DNA from 3 places in the Serratia sp. CoH_122_TC_1 genome. Region 2 is predicted to be linked to each of the others. Evidence: predicted binding sites of a transcription regulator. Region 2 holds the regulator's gene; each other region holds the start of a gene.
The links. Region 2 encodes CRP, which controls carbon source genes, mostly activating them, when cyclic AMP is high. Its sites were predicted from a motif close to ATGTGANNNNNNTCACAT; they were not measured.

Region 1: deoC (deoxyribose-phosphate aldolase) is a predicted target of CRP. The motif match lies at 1,185-1,202, and genes of this name have one in related genera.
Region 3: rbsD (D-ribose pyranase) is a predicted target of CRP. The motif match lies at 1,193-1,210, and genes of this name have one in related genera.

What each region holds. Positions count from the first base shown of each region.
Region 1 is NZ_JBXWLA010000029.1:10,375-12,647, forward strand. It holds gene AC2FC2_RS25460 (NupC/NupG family nucleoside CNT transporter) at 1-1,051, shown strand, start outside; gene deoC (deoxyribose-phosphate aldolase) at 1,425-2,204, shown strand.
Region 2 is NZ_JBXWLA010000013.1:20,649-22,921, reverse strand. It holds gene AC2FC2_RS17095 (YccS/YhfK family putative transporter) at 1-685, opposite strand, end outside; gene crp (cAMP-activated global transcriptional regulator CRP) at 740-1,372, opposite strand; gene AC2FC2_RS17085 (OsmC family protein) at 1,752-2,159, shown strand; gene AC2FC2_RS17080 (phosphoribulokinase) at 2,198-2,273, opposite strand, start outside.
Region 3 is NZ_JBXWLA010000006.1:7,046-9,318, forward strand. It holds gene rbsA (ribose ABC transporter ATP-binding protein RbsA) at 1-676, opposite strand, end outside; gene rbsD (D-ribose pyranase) at 684-1,103, opposite strand; gene kup (low affinity potassium transporter Kup) at 1,279-2,273, opposite strand, start outside.

The DNA.
Region 1 (2,273 bases), on a different contig from region 2:
TATCTTTGGCGGCTTGGTTTCCGACAAGATGTTTGAAGTCTTCGGCGGCGGCGGTTTTGTTTTCGCCCTGCGCGTGCTGCCGGTAATCGTGTTCTTCTCCTCGCTGATTGCGGTGCTTTATTACCTCGGCATCATGCAACTGGTGATTCGTATTTTGGGGGGTGGTTTGCAAAAACTGCTGGGTACTTCACGTACCGAGTCGCTGTCTGCAACCGCCAACATCTTCGTTGGCCAGACCGAAGCCCCGCTGGTGGTACGTCCCTATATCGCTACCATGACCCAGTCTGAATTGTTCACCGTGATGTGTGGTGGCCTGGCCTCGGTCGCCGGTTCAGTGCTGGCGGGTTACGCCCAGATGGGTGTGCCGCTGGAATACCTGATTGCCGCGTCGTTCATGGCAGCGCCGGGTGGATTGCTGTTTGCCAAGCTGATGGTGCCAGAAACCGAAAAAACCCACGATAAAGACGATGCGATGAAGCTGATCGCCGAAGAGGATCGCCCGGCTAACGTGATCGATGCGGCGGCTTCCGGTGCGGCTTCGGGCATGCAATTGGCGCTGAACGTCGGTGCGATGCTGTTGGCGTTTATCGCATTGATTGCGTTGTTGAACGGTATTCTCGGCGGTATTGGCGGTTGGTTCGACTATCCGCAACTGTCGCTGGAACTGATTTTGGGTTGGGTATTCTCACCGATCGCTTTCCTGATTGGTGTGCCATGGCATGAAGCGATGACTGCCGGTTCGTTTATCGGCCAGAAGATTATCGTGAATGAATTTGTCGCCTACATGAACTTTGGCGCTTACCTGCGTCCAGACGATGTGGTTGCGGCTGACGGGCTGCAGGTGCTGTCTATGCATACCAAGGCCATCATTTCCTTTGCGCTGTGCGGCTTCGCCAACCTGTCATCGGTGGCGATCTTGCTGGGTGGCTTAGGCAGCATGGCGCCAAACCGTCGTCACGATATTGCGCGTTTCGGTCTGAAAGCCGTGGCTGCCGGCACGCTCTCCAACTTAATGAGCGCAACCATTGCCGGGTTCTTCTTGGCACTGTAAGCCAGGTTCTGTCTTGCCCTGGCGCAACATGCTCTATGGCAGGACTCCGCCTATACTCTAAGACGGGCACAGATGCTGTGCCCGTTGTCTTTGTCCGTTTCTTTAGCGAATTTGTGAACGATATCGCGTTATTTTGTGATGCTCTTCACATATAATTCCGGCCTGTTACAGTGTTATTTCATATAGTGTGACTGTGAGCGCGAATCGCCCCGGGCGATCGTGTTCAAATAGCTATTACTGACCCTGCACGAAACGAAGGGTCATGCGCGGTGAGAAGGATCTCAGTGGCCGCCGTGGGAGCTCTGTTCCCCAGCGCTGTCTTCAAGGAACCAAGTCCGCTCGCCAACATCCAGGTTCTCAGTTGGAGAGTTTTATGACCGAACTAACCGCAGCAGCGCAACGTGCGCTGACCTTAATGGATTTAACCACGCTGAACGATGATGACACCGACGAGAAGGTGATCGCGTTGTGTCGTCAGGCGAACAGCCCGGCAGGCCATACGGCGGCCATCTGTATTTACCCGCGTTTTATCCCTATAGCGCGTAAAACGTTGCGCGAACAGGGGACGCCGGATATCCGCATTGCGACCGTAACCAATTTCCCGCATGGCAACGACGATATCGACATCGCGCTGGCGGAAACCCGTGCGGCTATCGCCTACGGTGCTGATGAAGTGGATGTGGTATTCCCTTATCGCGCGTTGCTCGCCGGTAATGAGCAAGTGGGATTTGAACTGGTAAAACAGTGCAAACAGGTCTGTCAGGCGGCTAATGTCCTGCTGAAAGTGATCATCGAAACCGGTGAGCTAAAGCAGGCGAATCTGATTCGTAAGGCGTCGGAGATTGCCATCAAGGCCGGTGCTGACTTTATCAAAACCTCTACCGGTAAAGTGCCCGTCAACGCGACGCTGGAAAGTGCTGAGCTAATGATGTCGGTGATCCGCGATATGAATGTCGCCAAAACCGTAGGCTTTAAGCCGGCCGGTGGTGTTCGTACGGCGGAAGATGCGCTGCATTATCTGCAACTTGCCGATCGTATTCTGGGTGAAGGCTGGGCCGATGCGCGTCATTTCCGCTTCGGGGCGTCCAGCTTATTAGCCAGCCTGCTGACGACGCTGGGCCACAGTGCCGAGACGTCCGGTAGCGGTTACTGATCGATTACGTCGGCAAGGCGCGATACGGCGCCTGCCTGCACCCTACATTCGCTAAAACAGGGGGATGCC
Region 2 (2,273 bases):
GTAGGCGCTTTTGTTCGAGGTTACTGGCGTGCGGTAGAAAGTTAAGCTGCTGATACAGCAGGGTGATCAGATCCATCACTTTTTGCTGGCGTATCAACAGTGGCGGTAATGCGGTCTGTGGATCGGTATGCTGGGTCAGCAGCGAATATTTGGCCTCAAAGTAGTCCGCCAGTTCCAAATAGAGCTGATTGAGCGATTCGCGCATCGGTTGTTCTTTCCACAGCGTGAACCAAAACCAGGTAAACAGCCCGTACCAGGCGGTACCCACGACGTATAGCAGCGGTGCGTGCCAAAGCGGAACTGTACCGGCCATACTGAGGGAGAAAATGGCGGCAACCAGCGAGGCGGGCAACAGGCGGGCATGTAACGGACTTATTTCACCGCTGACGCCGAGAAGCAGTGCCAGGCCAAGCATCAACACCGGCAACGGCAAGTGCCAAAGCAATGCTTGCTGTAATAGCAGGCTGCTGAGTGCAAATAGAGAGCCACCGACGATCAGACGTTTGAAGAAGCGTTTGTGAGGGGTGTCTAGCCCGGCAATATTGCAGCAGGCAGGAACCAGGGAAAATAATAGGCCGTATTGCAGTTGGCCGCTCAACAGGCCGAGTAACACTGGCAGGCACAGCACCAGCGTTTGCCGCAGTGCATAGTTGACTTCCGGGTGGTAAATCAGTCTGCGCCACATGATGACTTGGGGCATAAAAAAACGGCGCGAATCATCGCGCCGTTTTTTCAGTGATTAACGCGTGCCGTAAACGACAATGGTTTTGCCGTGGGCGGAGATCAGGTTTTGATCTTCAAGCATTTTCAGAATACGGCCAACGGTTTCACGTGAACAACCGACGATTTGGCCAATTTCCTGACGAGTAATTTTAATCTGCATACCATCAGGATGGGTCATGGCATCAGGTTGTTTCGCCAGGTTCAGCAGTGTTTGCGCGATACGGCCTGTAACGTCCAGGAAGGCGAGGTTACCCACTTTCTCAGATGTTATCTGCAGACGGTTTGCCATCTGGGCTGACAGGCGCATCAGGATGTCCGGGTTGACCTGAATTAACTGGCGGAATTTCTTGTAGGAAATTTCAGCCACTTCACAGGCGGTCTTCGCCCTAACCCAGGCGCTACGCTCCTGACCTTCTTCAAATAATCCAAGCTCGCCGATGAAATCCCCCTGGTTAAGGTAGGATAAAATCATCTCTTTACCTTCTTCATCCTTAATCAGCACCGCGACGGAGCCTTTGACGATGTAGTAAAGCGTTTCGGCTTTTTCACCTTGGTGAATCAGCGTACTTTTGGATGGATATTTGTGGATATGGCAATGAGACAGGAACCATTCGAGAGTAGGGTCTGTTTGCGGTTTGCCGAGAACCATTCGCTGTTATCCTCTGTTGTTATCGCTGCCTTGTGTCACAGGGGTCAGAGTTCCCTGTAAAACCTGTTGTCGCCGTTGTTTTAATGGTGGCTATCAGCAGATTTTGAGGCGTGTCATAAATATACGCTGTCGCTCTAGCATATTAACTTGCCGGGAGAGCTGCAAGCTACATTCTGTTAACATACCGGTAAAGGAGCCTTTCCCTGGGAGTTTCCCTGAAATCAGTGTCCCGGAAAGATTTATTGCGGCTCTGTTTGTAGCACAGAGTGAGGCGGGTGTCTTGTGTTGTCTCGCTTCAGCATGATTAGCATCAGGTTCCGTTGCCAGTTTCTATGCGAAAGCGTACCCTGATTTTAAGAAATTAACCGGAGTGACCAGTATGCAGGCAAGAGTTAAGTGGGTGGAAGGGTTAACGTTTCTGGGTGAATCCGCGTCTGGCCATCAGGTGTTGATGGACGGCAATGCGGGCGACAAAGCGCCCAGCCCGATGGAAATGGTGCTGATGTCGGTAGGGGGCTGTAGTGCTATCGATGTGGTGTCGATCCTGCAAAAAGGGCGTAATGATGTGCGTGATTGCGAGGTCAAGCTGACTTCTGAACGACGTGAAGAAGCACCGCGGCTGTTCACCCATATCAACCTGCACTTTATCGTGAGCGGTAAAGATCTGAGCGACAAAATCGTTGAGCGGGCGGTGAACCTCTCGGCGGAGAAATACTGCTCGGTGTCATTGATGCTGAGTAAGGCCGCAAGCGTGACTCACAGCTTTGAAATCCGCGACGTGGCCTAATGGCGAAAAGGCGCGGCTGACTGCCGCGCTCTACCCACTTATTCGATTTTTTTGCCTTCCAGCAGACGCTGCACCAAGGGTGCCATGATCAGCTCCATCGCCAGCCCCATTTTG
Region 3 (2,273 bases), on a different contig from region 2:
TGACCGGTCGTTCGGCGATGAACTGCCCATCACGAAATACCGTAACGTCATCGCAAATTTCAAAAATCTCTTTCAACCGGTGCGAAATGTAAACAATGCCTCGCCCTTCGGCCTTAAGTTCGTTGATCACTTTAAATAAAGAAGCGGTTTCGGTGTCGGTCAACGCATCCGTTGGCTCATCCATGATGATGACCTTCGATTCGAAGCTCAGCACCTTGGCGATTTCCACCATCTGCTGATCGCCAATCGACAGTTCACCCACCAGCCGGTGACTGCTGTAACTCAGGTTCAACCGCGCCAGCAGTTTGTCGGCTTCGGCATACATGCGTTTCCAGTCGATGCGGCCGATACGGTTGACAAACTCACGCCCGAGAAAGATGTTCTCCGCAATCGTCAATTGCGGGATCAGATTAAGTTCCTGATGGATGATACCTATACCCGCTTCCTGCGAATCCTTCGGGCCGTTGAACGCCACTTCTTTACCGAGAAAATACTGACTGCCGGCGTCTTTGTTATAAATGCCGGTCAGCACTTTCATCATGGTGGATTTTCCCGCACCGTTTTCCCCCACCAGCGCCATCACCTTGCCGGGATAAACGCTGAGCGCAGCGCCGGAAAGCGCCTTCACGCCGGGAAAGGCTTTATCGATCCCTTTCAGTTGCAGTAAAGGTTGCATAGACGCCTCAGAAAGTTACGCCGGCACAGAGGATCACATTCGCGTATGGCGAGCATTCCCCGCTGCGGATCACCGCCCGGCTGTGTTCAGTTTGCGCTTTGAAGGCACGGTGACTGATATAGCTCACGCTAATGGTATTGCCCTGGTGTTGGCCGAGTTCGGTCAGTTGAGCCAACAATGCGTTGTGGAGCGGCGGATTTTGTTTGATGATCTCTTCTGCCAGAATGGCGCTTTCTACCTGCATCTCCTGAGTCACCACCTCGAGCACCTGTAAAAACGTCGGCACTCCCTGCGTCAGCGCCAGATCGATACGCTGCGTTGCCGCTGGAATAGGCAACCCCGCATCGCAAATGGCGATCTGATCGGTATGGCCGAGGCGGGAAACCACGGCAGAGACATCAGCATTCAGCAGCACGCCTTTTTTCATTTTCTTTTTCTCATTCCGCCAGCGAAACGTTTCGCTTGTGTCTGGAGTTTAAAAAAACGTCAGGAGAAGGCAACCGGGATAATGCAGAAATGTGATCATTATCGAAACGTTTCGCTCGTGTTACCGAGAACATCAACAGAAAGGGCCCAGCGATTGCTGAGCCCTTGAGGGAGAGTTAAATCTCGACCTGGGTGCCGAGTTCGATCACCCGATTCGGTGGGATCTCAAACTGGTCTGGCGCGCGCAGCGCGTTACGGCTCAATGCGATAAACAACTTGCCACGCAGGAACAAATACCAAGGGCGTTTAGTGAGAATCAGCGACTCGTGCGACATAAAGAACGAGGTTTCCGTCATCCTGCACGGTAGCCCTTCCAGCCCGCAGCGGTGGAACACCTCCTCAACGTTCGGCGTTTCGCGCCAGCCATAGCTAGCCACCACCCGCCAGAAGGTCGGTGACAGTTGCTCGATAGTCACCCGGCGTACGTTATGTACGTAAGGCGCATCCTCAGTACGCAGCGTCAACAGCACCACCCGCTCATGCAGCACCTTGTTGTGCTTCAGGTTATGCAGCAGGGCAAAAGGAATCACGTTGATGGCACGCGACATAAATACCGCAGTACCAGGCACACGCACCGGCGGTGATTTCTCCAATGAAGCAATCATCGCCTCAAGGGAATTACCGTGCTCATGCATGCGACGCAGTAAGCGGAAGCGTTCGCTTTTCCAGGTTGTCATGATGATGAACATCACCAGCGCCAGCAGCAGCGGCAGCCAACCGCCAGAGAACAGCTTCAAGGCGTTTGCAGCGAACATCGGCACGTCAATAATCAGCAGGATGACCAGAATGCCCACCGCGAAGAAGCGGTTCCAATGCCAGTTTTTGATCGCCACGGAGGTCACCAGAATACTGGTCAGTACCATGGTCCCAGTTACGGCAATACCGTATGCCGCGGCCAAATTACTGGAGTGTTCAAACCCGACAATCACTAATACCACCGCGATATACAGTGTCCAGTTAATCACCGGAATGTAAATTTGGCCCGACTCCATTTCCGACGTATGAATAATGCGCATCGGTGACAGGTAACCCAAACGTACTGCCTGACGCGTCAGTGAGAATACGCCGGAGATCACCGCCTGAGAGGCGATAACCGTGGCCAGCGTCGCCA